Regions from separate parts of the Streptomyces sp. CG4 genome, predicted to be linked through region 1. Evidence: riboswitches for the same ligand, from Rfam matches in the RefSeq annotation. Region 1 holds a riboswitch; the other holds the start of a gene.
The links. Region 1 has a riboswitch for glycine ahead of gcvP (aminomethyl-transferring glycine dehydrogenase). Riboswitches for the same ligand answer to the same signal wherever they lie in the genome.

Region 1 (7,112 bases):
GCTGCTGGATTCCGTGGACACCACGGGTGGGGTACGGCTGCTGGGTGTGGGGGTCTCCGGGCTCGCGGACTACACGCAGGAGGATCTGTTCGCGCAGGCGGTGCCGTTGCCTCCGGCGGAGGAGCCGGAGAAGGGCGCCGTTGAGGCCGTCGAGGAGCGGGCGGAGCCGGTCGAGCGGCACTGGCGGGCCGGGCAGGATGTGCGGCATACCGAGTACGGGCATGGGTGGGTGCAGGGGAGTGGGCTGGGGCGGGTGACGGTGCGGTTCGAGACTCCGCAGTCCCCTCCGGGGCGGGTGCGGACGTTTTTTGTGGGTGATCCTGCGCTGGAGTCGGCTGATCCGTTGCCGTTGGTGGCGGACCTTGCCCACCCGCCCACCCGTCTCGGTCAGTCCAACAGCGACCGACACGGGGCTCCGCCCCGGACCCCGGGAGAGGGCGGGGGTGGGAGTGGGGGCGGAGGTGAGCGGGGGGACCGTGAGAACCAGGAGCAGACCTCGGACGAGGTGCCGGCCCCGCTCGAAGCACAGGCCTCGGTCGAGCCTCGGGTCCTGGCACATGCTCGGGCCTCGGGCAAAGCCAGGGCCCCGGTCGCGGCCCAGTCCCCGGTCGATGTGCCGGCCTCAGCGGAAGCTGGGGCGTCGGTCGAAGTGCGAGCCGCGGAGGGAGCTCGGGCCCCGGTCGAAGTGCATGCCTCAGCAGAAGCTGGGGTCTTGGACGAAGTGCAGGCCTCGGACGAAGCTTGAGCCCCCGGCCGAGGCTCGGGTGTCGGATGAAATGCGGGCTTTGGACGGAGCTGGGGCCCTGGTCGCGGCTCGGGCGTCGGGCGAAGTGCTGGCCTCAGCGGAAGCCCGAGCCCCGGACGAAGCCCGAGCCCCGGACGAAGCTCAAGCCCCGGGCCAAAAGCCCGCACCAAGCTCACGTCTCCTCCGAGCCTGCCAATTTGCCGAAGTCGTGGTCTTGGAGGGAAGGGGGTGGCGCCGCATCCAGGCCGTAGTGGTGGTAGAGCTGGAGTTCCTGTTCGGGGGAGAGGTGGCGGCCCACGCCGAAGTCGGGGGCGTCCTTGATCAGGGCGCGGTCGAAGGGGACGTGGAGGGTGCCGTCCTTGAGCAGTTCGCTCGGCTCCAGGGGGACGAACGCGTCCCGGCTGAACAGGCCGGTGCGTATGGCCGCCCACTCGGGTACGCCGGTCGCGTCGTCGAGATAGATCTCGTCGATGGTGCCGATCTTGGTGCCAGTGCGGTCGAACGCCTTGCGGCCGATCAGGTTGCGAGGATCGATGTCGGTCTGCACGGTCCTTCTCCCTCCACTGGTTCGCAACTCATTCGTAAGCACTACAAAAGAGCACATTCAAGGAGGCGGCCACTCGAGGGCTCGGGCGTTGACCCCGCTGGTAGGCTGACAGCGGCTGCTGACCCCGTGCGGGAGAGTCCTCCGACCACCTCGGAGGCGCCGAAGGAGCAACTCCTCCCCGGAATCTCTCAGGCTCACGTACCGCACGGACGAGGTCACTCTGGAAAGCAGGGCGGGTGTCGACGGCTCCCGCCCTCACCGACGGTGAAAGCCGGGACCCTTTCGGGTGCCCGGTGAAGCTCTCAGGTTGAGATGACAGAGGGGGAGGCCGTCGGGGTACCCGCGCCGTGGTGCCCCTCGAAGGTCGCGTCAGACCAGGAGGCCTCCGCAATGACCGCCCATCGCATTCCGCTCTCGGAGCTCGAAGCGGGCATCCCCTTCGAGCAGCGTCACATCGGGCCCGACCAGGAGGCGCGGGCCAAGATGCTCGCGCAGGTCGGTTACGGCTCGCTGGACGAGCTGACCGCCGCGGCGGTCCCGGATGTGATCAAGAACGCCGACGCCCTCGACCTGCCGGGCGCCCGTACCGAGGCCGAGGTGCTCGCCGAGTTGCGCTCGCTCGCCGAGCGCAACCAGGTCCTCGGCTCGATGATAGGGCTCGGGTACTACGGGACGTTCACGCCGCCCGTCATCCTGCGCAACGTCATGGAGAACCCGGCCTGGTACACGGCCTACACGCCGTACCAGCCGGAGATCTCCCAGGGGCGGCTCGAGGCCCTGCTGAACTTCCAGACCGTGGTCGCCGACCTCACCGGTCTGCCCACCTCCGGCGCCTCCCTGCTCGACGAGGGAACGGCCGCCGCCGAGGCGATGGCGCTGTCCCGGCGCATGGGCAAGAACAAGAAGGGCCTCTTCCTGGTCGACGCGGACGCCTTGCCGCAGACCGTCGCCGTGATCCAGACCCGCGCCGAGCCGACCGGTGTCGAGGTCGTCGTCGCCGACCTCAGCGAGGGCATCCCGGCCGACATCGCCGCGCGCGAGATCAACGGCGTGCTGATCCAGTACCCGGGCGCCTCCGGTGCCGTACGGGACATCAAGCCGGTCATCGACCAGGCGCATGAGCTGGGCGCCCTGGTCACCGTCGCCGCCGACCTGCTCGCGCTGACCCTGCTGACCTCGCCGGGCGAGCTGGGCGCGGACATCGCCGTCGGCACCACCCAGCGCTTCGGTGTGCCGATGGGCTTCGGCGGTCCGCACGCCGGCTACATGGCCGTACAGGAGAAGTTCGCGCGCAGCCTGCCGGGCCGGCTCGTGGGCGTCTCCGTCGACGCCGACGGGCACAAGGCCTACCGGCTCGCACTGCAGACCCGTGAGCAGCACATCCGCCGGGAGAAGGCGACCAGCAACATCTGCACCGCGCAGGTGCTGCTCGCCGTGATGGCCGGAATGTACGCCGTCTACCACGGGGCGGAGGGGCTCAAGACCATCGCCCGGCGGACCCATCGGTACGCCACCATCCTCGCCGAGGGGCTCAAGGCCGGCGGCGTCGAGATCGTCCACGGCTCCTTCTTCGACACCGTTACCGCGCGCGTCCCCGGAAAGGCCGCCGAGGTGGTCGCCGCCGCACGGCAGAACGGGGTCAACCTCCACCTGGTCGACGCCGACCACGTCTCCCTGGCCTGCGACGAGACCACCACGCGGGCCCAGCTGGCCACCGTCTGGTCCGCCTTCGGCGTCAAAGGCGACATCGGGGCGCTGGACGCGAGTGCCGAGGACACCCTCCCCGAGGCGCTGCTGCGCACCGACGTCTACCTCACCCACCCGGTCTTCCAGCAGCACCGCTCCGAGACCGCGATGCTGCGCTACCTGCGCAAGCTGGCCGACCGCGACTACGCGCTCGACCGCGGCATGATCCCGCTGGGCTCCTGCACGATGAAGCTCAACGCGACCACGGAGATGGAGCCGGTCACCTGGCCCGAGTTCGGCCAGCTGCACCCCTTCGCCCCGGCCGAGCAGGCGCAGGGCTACCTCACGCTCATCCGTGAGCTGGAGGAACGTCTCGCCGAGGTCACCGGCTACGACAAGGTCTCCCTGCAGCCGAACGCCGGCTCCCAGGGCGAGCTGGCCGGTCTGCTGGCCGTACGCGGCTACCACCGGGCGAACGGCGACGAGCAGCGCACCGTGTGCCTCATCCCGTCCTCCGCGCACGGCACCAACGCGGCCAGCGCCGTGATGGCCGGCATGAAGGTCGTCGTCGTCAAGACCGCCGAGGACGGCGAGATCGACGTCGAGGACCTCCGTGCCAAGATCGAGCAGTACCGCGACGAGCTGGCGGTGCTGATGATCACCTACCCGTCGACGCACGGCGTCTTCGAGGAGCACGTCGCCGACATCTGCGCCCAGGTCCACGAGGCGGGCGGCCAGGTGTACGTCGACGGCGCCAACCTCAACGCCCTGGTCGGTCTCGCCAAGCCGGGTCACTTCGGCGGTGACGTCTCGCACCTGAACCTGCACAAGACGTTCTGCATTCCGCACGGCGGCGGCGGTCCGGGCGTCGGCCCGGTCGGCGTGCGCGCGCACCTGGCGCCGTACCTGCCGAACCACCCGATGCAGCCCGCCGCGGGCCCGGAGACCGGCGTCGGACCGATCTCGGCCGCGCCTTGGGGCTCCGCGGGCATTCTGCCGATCTCCTGGGCGTACGTCCGGCTGATGGGCGGTGAGGGCCTCAAGCGCGCCACGCAGGTGGCCGTGCTCTCGGCGAACTACATCGCCAAGCGCCTGGAGCCGCACTACCCGGTGCTCTACACCGGTCCCGGCAACCTGGTCGCGCACGAGTGCATCATCGACCTGCGCCCGCTGACCAAGGCGACCGGCGTGAGCGTGGACGACGTGGCCAAGCGCCTGATCGACTACGGCTTCCACGCGCCGACCATGTCCTTCCCGGTGGCCGGCACGCTGATGATCGAGCCGACCGAGTCGGAGGACATCACCGAGCTGGACCGTTTCTGCGATGCGATGATCGCCATTCGCACGGAGATCGAGAAGGTCGGCTCCGGCGCCTGGCCGGCGGAGGACAACCCGCTGCGGAACGCCCCGCACACCGCGGCCGCGCTCGGCGGCGAGTGGGCGCACGCCTACAGCCGCGAGGAGGCCGTCTTCCCGGCCGGTGTCTCGGTCGCCGACAAGTACTGGCCGCCGGTGCGCCGTATCGACCAGGCCTTCGGCGACCGCAACCTGGTGTGCTCCTGCCCGCCGATGGACGCATACGAAGACTGAGCGAACTGAGCGAACTGAGCGAGCGGTGACCTTCAGGGCCCCGTCCGGTTTCCGGACGCTGACTCTGTCGGGGTTCTTGGCGGTCTGCTCAGTCTCTGGCGGACCGCCAAGACCTCGGCCGGGGGATCCCGTGCTGGTCCAGGTAGTTCTGGAAGGCGGTCGGCGGCCGTGACGGGGGTGTTTCTCCGGTCGGCGGCCGTCGGCTGAGGCGCTCGATGTTTGCGGCGATGGCTGTGAACACGTGCTGTAAGTGGGCTTTGTGCTGTCCCCGGTAGCGGCAGCGGCGCATGCCGTGTCCGTGGGCGAGTTCGTTGATGGTGCCTTCCACTCCGGAGCGGACCGCGTAGCGGGCCTGCCATTCGGGTGTCTGCTGCTCGGCGCGGACGCGGAGTTGCAGGTCACGGAGTTCTCGCGGGGGAAAGCCCACGCTCCGGGCGTTGTCGGTGGTGGTCGTGCAGCGGGTGCGGACCGGGCAGGGACGGCACTGGCTCTTGGTGAACCGTGCCACGATCAGAGGTGCCGCGGTGGGTGAGGAGGTCGGGTAGGGGCCGTGCCATCCCGCGCTGGTCTCGCCCTGCGGGCAGGTGACCTGGCGGCGGTCGAAGTCGATGTGGAAGTCGTCGCGGCCGAAGCCGTTGTTCCTGCGGTTCTGGCGGGTGGTGTTGACCGGCAGTGGTCCGGTGACCCTGACTGTTCGCGGGCTGCCTGTTCCAGATGGACCAGGGAGGTGTAGCCGCCGTCGACCAGATGCTCGGCGGGCAGCAGCCCGCGATGCTTGAGCCGGGTGTGGATGCCGGGCAGAGCCTTCGCGTCGTACCCGGTGGCGTCGGTGGTGGCCACATCTGTGATCACGTTGACGCCGTCGGGATCACAGGTTTCGGTGAGGTGTGCGACGAACCCCTTCCAGCGGGTGATGTGTCCGCGGCGCGCGTAGCGGGCCGTCGGGTCGTAGGGCGAGACGACTGCGACGGCAGAGGGCGGCAGCCCGCCGTCCTCGGCGGTGCGCCAGCGCAGGCGGCCGGCCCCGTCGCGGTAGTAGTTCTGCACCATGATCTGCCGCAGGGCTTGGACGCGGGGACCGGACAGGCGTTCCGGCCCGTGCTGCCCGAGGTGCTCGATCAGCCGGACGGCGTCGCCTCCGGTGGCGAGGATTCTGGTCTTGGGGCGGGTGGGGTTCTTGCCCAGACGGACCGGGCGGCCGTAGCGGCGCCCCCACTCCTCGTCGACCAGGCCGGCCAGCAGGTGCGAAGCTGTGCCGGCCAGTTCTTCCAGCGCGGCGCGGACGGCCTCGGTGACCAGTTCCAGCCGGGTCAGGTCGCGGACCGCGGCCAGGACGTGGGTGGAGTCCGTGCGCTGGGTGGTGCGCTCGCGGACGAGACCGGCCTCCTTCAGGCGCGCGAGCGCGAGGTCGAGGAGACGGTCGGCTCGGCCGTCCTCGGTGAGACGGTCGCGGAAGTCGGCCAGCACGCTGTGGTGGAAGCCGGGATCGTCCAGGTCCATGGCCAGCGCGTACTTGAAATCGATGCGGCAGCGAACCGCTTCGGCCGCCTGCCGGTCCGACAGACCGAGGAGGAACTGGAGCACGCAGACGGTGGCCAGCTGGGCGGGCGAGAGGCTGGGGCGGCCGTCACGCGGGTACCAGTCGGCGAAGTCCTCGTCACCCCACAGCCCGCCCAGGTGGTCTCTCACCCACATCGCCGTTGTACCGCCCGGATTGCTCGCCCGCGCCATCTGCGCGGTCAGAGACGGGACTTGCTCACCAGAACGGGCATGGAGCGACAACGAGCACCTCGACAACTGCATCGGTCCTTGAACAGAGCCGAGCATGCCCGTTGATCACGCTGCCCCGCCGGGGATCCTCAAGATCCCCGACAGAGTCAGCGTCCGGTTTCCGGGCGGGGCCCTCGCCCGTGTCAGGCCGTCGCCAGCGCCACCTCGGTGGACTTGATCAGGGCGACCACGGCGGAGCCGGTGGAGAGCCCGAGGTCGGTGGCCGACTCCTTGGTGATGGCGGAGGTCACCGAGCCACCGTCGATCGAGATCTTCACGGTGGCCATCGCGGCGCCGGCCGCGATGTCGGTGACGGTGCCCGGCAGCTGGTTGCGGATGGAGACGCGGTCGATCGGCGCGGTGGCGAGGGAGACCTCGGTCGACTTCACCAGGGCCCGTACCGTGGCGCCCTCGGCGAGGCCCAGGTCCCGGACGGACTCCAGGGTGATCGCCGCGGTCAGGTCCTGGCCCCCGTCGAGCCGGATCTTGACGGTGGCCATGGCCTCGCCCGGCTGGATCGCCGTGACCGTGCCGGGGAGCTGGTTGCGGATGCTCAGGGTCATGGGCACCCACGGTAGGGTGGCCGTCCGCTCAGGCCGGGTATGCATGTGTCTGCGTCGCTTTGACCGTCGCCCAGACGGCCGCGCCCGGGTGCAGTTCGAGCTCGGCGGCGGCGACCGTGGTGAGGTCGGCGGCGAGGGGGAGTTCGCCGCCGAGGTCGGCGCGGATCTGGTCGCCGTGCGTCTCCAGGCCGGTCACCTCGCAGCGCCACAG
Region 2 (7,112 bases), 4.8 Mb from region 1:
GCCGCGGTCATCGCCAGCACCTGGAGGAAGTCCGAGTTGGGCGTCGGCAGATGGAAGACGATCGTCTTCGCGTCCGGCGTGTCGATCGCCTTCAGGCCCAGGTGGTCCTTCGAGGTGTCCTTGTACGGACCCTTGTAGGTGTTGCTCGGGTCCAGCATCTGCTGGAGGTAGACCGGACCGCCGGACAGGACGTCCTGCGCCCAGGAGCGCTCGATGCCGTACTTGACGTCCTGGGAGGTGATCGGCTTGCCGTCCTCCCAGGTGATGCCGTCGCGCAGGGTGAACGTGTAGGTCTTGCCGTCGCCCGAGACCTTGCCGCTGTCGGTGGCGAGGTCCGGGGTGAGCTTCGCGCCCTCGGCACCCGGCTCCGTCTTGTAGGTGAGCAGCTGACGGCTGTAGTAGCGGGAGAAGTCCCACATGAAGCCGTAGTAGCCGCGCGTGGTGTCCCACGAGTCGGCGTCCTGCGTGCTCACGAACTTCAGGGTGCCGCCCTTCTTGGCCTGGTCGGCCTGGGCCACCTTGTTGTTCGCCGCGTCGAAGCCGGCTGCTCCGTCCTTCGAGCCGCCATTGCCTCCGCCGCACGCCGCCGTGGTCAGCAGCCCGGCGACCACTGCGGCAGCGGCAAGGGCCTGCTTGCGCCGCCCTGAGGTGCGTTGGGTAGTCACGATCTCGGATCCTCCGAATTTGATGAGAGACCCCGTGGAAGAACTCACGGGACGCTTGGGGTACGGCACTTCAGCGGGAGCCCTTCGGGTCGAGCGCGTCCCGCACGCCGTCGCCGAAGAGGTTGAAGGCAAGAACCGTGATGAAGATCGCCACGCCAGGGATCACCATGTACATGGGATCCGAGTCGTAGTAGTCGATCGCACTCGAGAGCATCTGCCCCCAGGAGGACGTGGGCGGCTTGACGCCCACACCCAGGAAGCTGAGCGCCGCTTCGGTGAGGATGTTCGTGGGGATCATCATCGTCGTGTACACGATGATGGGCGCGACGAGGTTGGGCAGCAGTTCCTTGAAGAGGATGTAGAGCTGTCCGGCGCCGAGCGAGCGGGCCGCCTCGACGTACTCGCGCTCACGCAGCGACAGCGTCTGGCCGCGCACGACACGGCCGATGTACGGCCAGCCGAAGAAGCCGATGACCAGGATCATCACGAACACCCGCACGCCCGTGCCGGTGAGTCCCAGCATCTGGTTGGGCATGACGGAGACCAGCGCGATGATGAACAGCAGCTGCGGGAAGGCGAGCAGGCCGTCCATGACGCGGCTGATGAGCGAGTCCACCCAGCCGCCGAAGAAGCCCGCCAGGATGCCGAGGACGGTGCCGAGGACGACGGCGACCACGGCGGACAGGAAGCCGACGAGCAGCGAGATCCGGGCGCCGTACAGGATGCGGGCGAAGATGTCGCGGCCGTTGACCGGCTCCACACCGAGCAGGTGGTCGCCGCTCATGCCGCCCATGGAGCCCTTGGGGGTGCTGAACAGCGGGTCGATCAGGTCCTGGTGGTAGACATCCGGGTCCTGGCCGACGAGGTTCGTGATCACCGGCGCGAGCAGCGCGATCACGATGAGGAGAAGCACGACTACACCGCCCGTCAGGGCGAGTTTGTCCCGCTTGAGCCGCTCCCAGGCGATCCGGCCCAGGGACCGGCCCTGGACGGCCTTCGCGCCGGAGGCCGCGACCGCGGCTTCTTCCGCCGCGCCCGGGGCGGCTTCCGCGGCCGGCTCGTGCAATGGTGCCGTCATCAGGCTGGGACCCCTCTCAACCGGCGGTAGCCGGCCCGCACTTGCCGCTGGTAGCGGCATCAAACAGTCCGTCGTACACAGGGGCGAACCCCTTGAAGGGGGAGTCTTCAACGCTGGCGCGATCAGCCGCCAGCCTTGACAAGGAATGGATGCGCAACCGTGATGCAAGCTGGCGTTTCCTGTTATGCGGACAGGAAGTCACGGCGAACGGACGGGACAGACAGGGACAGACGGGGGCGAAAAAGCCGCGGTGGAGTCCCGGACAAGTCGCGGCAAAACGGTGCGCTACGGCCCGCAGGCCCAGGTCAGTGAATGCGGCCGGCGGCCACGGTCAGTAGCTGCCGTGTACCGGCGGATAGCCGTATCCGGCGGCCGGGGCCTGCTGCGGGGACGCCTGGAGCTGGGGCTGGGGCGCGGCCGCGTGGGCCTCGCGGTCGTAGAACGGGCGGGCGTTGGCCCGCATCCAAATCACCACCGGGTCGTAGTCGTCGGTCATCGCGACCGTCGACACCGGCAGGCCCTCCGGGACCGCGCCCACGGACTGCTGCATCATCGCGCGCACCGAGTCGACCGCGGCCGGCGAGGTGTCGTACACATCCAGGCCGATCGCGAGATACGGCGCGCCGAGGGCGGGCTGCACCCAGGCGCGGCGCAGGGCGCGCAGGGCCGGGGTGCGGTGGGCGTTCTGCGCGAGCAGGGCGTAGAACTGCGGGATCTCGATGCCGGGTTCGGTCAGCCGGAGGGGTCCGGCGGGCTGGCGGTCCAGGCCGGTGGCGATGCGGCGCAGGTCCAGCCAGGGGATGCCGACGCCGCCGCCCGGGGCGTGCGGGTTGAGCCAGAGGCCGTAGTGGTCGGGGTAGAGGGTGCGGGCCACGTCGAGCGCGTCGACGACCTCGTACGACCGGTTCCAGCCGCTGGCCGAGAGTTCCTGGGCGGAGGTGACGCAGGGGGCGTAGTGGAAGCCGTCGACTTCCATGTTTCCGTACTGGGCGTCCGGGGAGCCGGCCTGGCCGTGCCACAGGAGCATCCAGATCTGACCGGAGGAGGGGGTGGCGAGGGCGCGCAGCAGGGCCTCGTAGGCGTCGTAGCGGCCGGGGGTGACCTGGCGCAGCATGTGCGTCACGCTGCCGCTGTGGGTCGCGCTCACCTCGTGCCCTTCTTGTCAGTGCCCTGCGTTGGGAGACAGCTTATGCGCCTAGTAGCCCGGGGCCTCGTGTGCGTGCGCGGGTGCGGGGTCGTGGGGGGTACTCGCGCAGTTCCCCGCGCCCCTTCAGGTACTTCAGTGGCCGTATTGATAGAAGGGGCGGACGGTCGACTTGAGCCAGGTGGCCACCGGGTCGTCGGTCACGTCCAGGAGGACCAGGTTGACCGGCCACGTGACCGGGACTTTCCCGAGGGCTCTGCCCAGGGCCTGCAGGGGGAGGTCACGGAGGTCGCCCTCCCACCGGGAGAGTTCGACGCCGATGAACATGACCGGGTCGTCCGTCTCGATGGCGGCCAGGCAGCGGCGGGCGGTGAGAACCACGCCGGTCTCGGCGAACTCGGCGGACGCGGCGGAGAGGAAGTCGACCGGGTCGTCCTGCCAGTCGGGCTCGAAGAGGCGGACCCGGCCGCCGGAGGCGGGGCCGTCGAGCGGGGTGCGGCCGGACCGGCACAGCTCGGCCACCGCCTCGGGCCGCAGCGGGATGCCGACCATCGCGTCGGGGTTCACCGCGATGCCGACCTGCGCGGGCAGACCGCGGGCGAACTCCACGGCGGGGGCGATGGTGTACGACATGTGGGAGCCGACCGCCCGGCGCAGCTGTTCCTCGGAGCTGAACACCGGGACGTACACCTGGCCGTCGATGTCGAGCGTGGGCAGGTCGAGCGGGCCGCTGCCCGGGCCGCCGCCGCTGGGCAGCGGGACCCAGAGCAGGCTTCGGCCCAGGACCTCGATGATCCGGCCCGCCGCCGTGGGTATGCCGAGGGAGGCCGAGAGCACCTCCTCCAGCTCGTTGCCGGGCCAGCCGCTGTGCGGCTGGGAGTGCGCCTGTGCCGGGAAGTCCGCGGGAATGTCCGCCGGGAAGTCCATCTGCCTACCGCCTGCTGGGAACCACTGCTGTGACCATGAAGGCTAGCGGGTGGCTGTGACAAGACCGCATCGCGCGCATCAGGACCGCGCCTCGTGGGCACGGCCTTCGGGGCTCAGCCCGTGAACGCGATCCGCTGCAGGGTGTCCGCCGCCGGCCGGTCCAGCAGTACCGCCGAGCCGCAGCCCGCGGGCAGCTCGCCCCGGCCGACCGCGCGGAGCAGCCGGGCGGTCGTACGGCGGTGGCGGCCGAAGGCGTAGCGGGAGACGCCCCGGCCGCGCTCGCGCTGGCCCTCGCGGGCGGTCACGGGGGTGACGTCGAGCAGCAGCAGGTGCAGGGTGCCGCCGCGGCGGCGGGCCGCGCGGGCGAGCCAGGCGCGCACCCAGGGCTGGGTGCCGCAGTCGTGGACGACCACGCCCTCCCCGCCGCGCAGGGCGCCGCGCAGGGCGGCGTAGTGCGCGAGGCGGACCAGGGGGCGGTAGACCGCGTAGGGGAAGAAGAGGGGCAGGCGGGCCGCGAAGCGGTCGCGGGTGTCCTGGGAGTCGATGCGGCGGCCGGGGACCGCGCGCCGCATCAGGGTGGACTTGCCGCCACCGGGCAGGCCGGTGATCACCACCAGGTCCCGCGGGCCGAAGAGCAGGGCGCGCGGGCTGCGGCCGGCCCGGTCGCGCAGGTCGCGGACGACCGGGGCCGGGCGCCCGGCGCAGCGTTCGCGCGCCGGGGCGGTGGGCTGCTTGGGCACCGCGATGCCGGTGGTGGCGGCGCTGGCGTACGCCGGGGTGCTGTTCACCGTGATCGTCCTCCCCTGTCGGCTCGGTAATCCCCATGCCCGGTTAATGTAAAGGGAAGGTAATGTACGACTGTCGGCGGTTCCGTGTGCGTACTGCCACAGGTCGGTTACAAAAGCCAGGCTCTGGCTGGCGGGGGTACGGCGTGCAATGATGTGGCCGCCAACTGCATACCGGCCGCTTGAATCCGCGCGGGAGAGTCCCCAGCAGCCTTCGCTGGGGCGCCGAAGGAGCAAGTCCCTCCCTTGAATCTCTCAGGCCCCGTTACCGCGCGGGCGAGGCACATCTGAAAAGCGGGCCGCTGTGTCAGTGGCTCCACCCAAGGTGCAAGCCGTGATCGTCCCCGTGGCGGTCCTGGCGAACCTCTCAGGTTCCGATGACAGATGGGGAGGAACGTTCCTCGCCCGTCCTGTTTGTCCTGGGAGACGACCGTCCGATGAGCAGCACTGAACTCCGACACACCGCGCTCGATGCCGTGCATCGCTCGCTCGGTGCGACGATGACCGACTTCGCCGGCTGGGACATGCCCCTGCGCTACGGCTCCGAGCGCGACGAGCATGTCGCGGTGCGGACGAAGGCGGGTCTGTTCGACCTCTCCCACATGGGCGAGATCACCGTCACCGGCGCCGAGGCCGCCGCCCTTCTGAACTTCGCCCTGGTCGGCAACATCGCCTCCGTCGGCGTCGGCCGCGCCCGCTACACCATGATCTGCCAGGCCGACGGCGGCATCCTGGACGACCTGATCGTCTACCGCCTCGCCGAGACCGAGTACATGATCGTGGCCAACGCCTCCAACGCCCAGGTGGTGCTGGACGCCCTCGTCGAGCGTTCCGCCGGCTTCGACGCCGAGGTGCGCGACGACCGGGACGCGTACGCGCTGCTCGCCGTCCAGGGCCCGGAGTCGCCCGGCATCCTGAAGGCCCTCACCGACGCCGACCTCGACGGCCTGAAGTACTACGCCGGTCTGCCCGGCACGGTCGCCGGCGTCCCTGCGCTGATCGCCCGCACCGGCTACACCGGCGAGGACGGCTTCGAGCTGTTCGTGAAGCCCGAGCACGCCGTGGAGCTGTGGCGGGCGCTGACCGAGGCCGGCGAGGGCGTCGGCCTGGTCCCGTGCGGCCTGTCCTGCCGGGACACCCTGCGCCTGGAGGCGGGCATGCCGCTGTACGGGCACGAGCTGACCACCTCGCTCACCCCCTTCGACGCCGGGCTCGGCCGGGTGGTGAAGTTCGAGAAGGAGGGCGACTTCGTGGGCCGCGAGGCGCTCACCGAGGCCGCCGCCAAGGCTCGGCAGAACCCGCCGCGGGTGCTCGTCGGGCTGATCGCCGAGGGCCGCCGGGTCCCGCGCGCCGGCTACGCCGTCGTCGCGGGCGGCGCGGTGATCGGCGAGGTCACCTCCGGCGCCCCCTCCCCCACCCTGGGCAAGCCGATCGCCATGGCCTACGTCGACGCGGCGCACGCGGCGCCGGGCACCGCGGGCGTCGGCGTGGACATCCGGGGCAGCCACGAGCCCTACGAGGTCGTGGCGCTGCCGTTCTACAAGCGCCAGAAGTGACACCGTCGTAGCCCCGAGCCGTACCCCAGGACGTGACGTCGGGCACATCACCGCTGCTCGCGTGCGTTTCCAGCGGTCCCCCTTCATCAGCACACACGCGCGTACAGGAGAATTCAGGCCATGAGCAACCCCCAGCAGCTGCGCTACAGCAAGGAGCACGAGTGGCTGTCGGCCGCCGCGGACGGCGTGTCGACGGTCGGCATCACGGAGCACGCGGCCAACGCGCTCGGCGATGTCGTCTTCGTCCAGCTCCCCGAGGCCGGCTCCACCGTGACCGCGGGCGAGACCTGCGGCGAACTGGAATCGACCAAGTCGGTCTCCGACCTGTACTCGCCGGTCACCGGTGAGGTCACCGAGGTCAACGAGGACGTCGTCAACGACCCGTCGCTGGTGAACTCCGCCCCCTTCGAGGGCGGCTGGCTGTTCAAGGTACGCGTCGCGGAGGAGCCGGCCGAGCTGCTCTCCGCCGACGAGTACACCGCCTTTTCCGCCGGCTGAGGAGTCGTAGCCGTATGACTGTCCTGAACACGTCCCTGCACGAGCTGGACCCGGAGATCGCCGCCGCGGTCGACGCCGAGCTGCATCGCCAGCAGTCCACGCTGGAGATGATCGCCTCCGAGAACTTCGCGCCCGTCGCGGTCATGGAGGCCCAGGGCTCGGTCCTCACCAACAAGTACGCCGAGGGCTACCCGGGCCGCCGCTACTACGGCGGCTGCGAGCACGTCGACGTCGCCGAGCAGATCGCCATCGACCGGGTCAAGGAGCTGTTCGGCGCCGAGTACGCCAACGTCCAGCCGCACTCCGGGGCCTCCGCCAACCAGGCGGCCCTGTTCGCGCTGGCCCAGCCCGGGGACACCATCCTCGGCCTGGACCTCGCGCACGGCGGCCACCTGACCCACGGGATGCGGCTGAACTTCTCCGGCAAGCAGTTCAACGTGGTCGCCTACCACGTGGACG

Region 2: linked by a shared signal. The riboswitch ahead of gcvT (glycine cleavage system aminomethyltransferase GcvT) and the one ahead of gcvP (aminomethyl-transferring glycine dehydrogenase) in region 1 are both predicted to bind glycine.

Annotation. Positions count from the first base shown of each region.
Region 1 is NZ_CP163525.1:7,900,192-7,907,303, forward strand. It holds gene AB5L52_RS36115 (DNA polymerase IV) at 1-745, shown strand, start outside; gene AB5L52_RS36120 (PRC-barrel domain-containing protein) at 918-1,292, opposite strand; glycine riboswitch at 1,412-1,506, shown strand; gene gcvP (aminomethyl-transferring glycine dehydrogenase) at 1,683-4,568, shown strand; gene AB5L52_RS36130 (transposase) at 4,657-5,178, opposite strand; gene AB5L52_RS36135 (transposase) at 5,079-6,257, opposite strand; gene AB5L52_RS36140 (TOBE domain-containing protein) at 6,482-6,901, opposite strand; gene AB5L52_RS36145 (ABC transporter ATP-binding protein) at 6,930-7,112, opposite strand, start outside.
Region 2 is NZ_CP163525.1:3,066,455-3,073,566, forward strand. It holds gene AB5L52_RS13795 (ABC transporter substrate-binding protein) at 1-665, opposite strand, end outside; gene AB5L52_RS13800 (ABC transporter permease) at 736-1,743, opposite strand; gene AB5L52_RS13805 (enhanced serine sensitivity protein SseB C-terminal domain-containing protein) at 2,075-2,890, opposite strand; gene AB5L52_RS13810 (enhanced serine sensitivity protein SseB) at 3,023-3,814, opposite strand; gene AB5L52_RS13815 (AAA family ATPase) at 3,928-4,602, opposite strand; glycine riboswitch at 4,783-4,880, shown strand; gene gcvT (glycine cleavage system aminomethyltransferase GcvT) at 5,037-6,155, shown strand; gene gcvH (glycine cleavage system protein GcvH) at 6,276-6,653, shown strand; gene glyA (serine hydroxymethyltransferase) at 6,668-7,112, shown strand, end outside.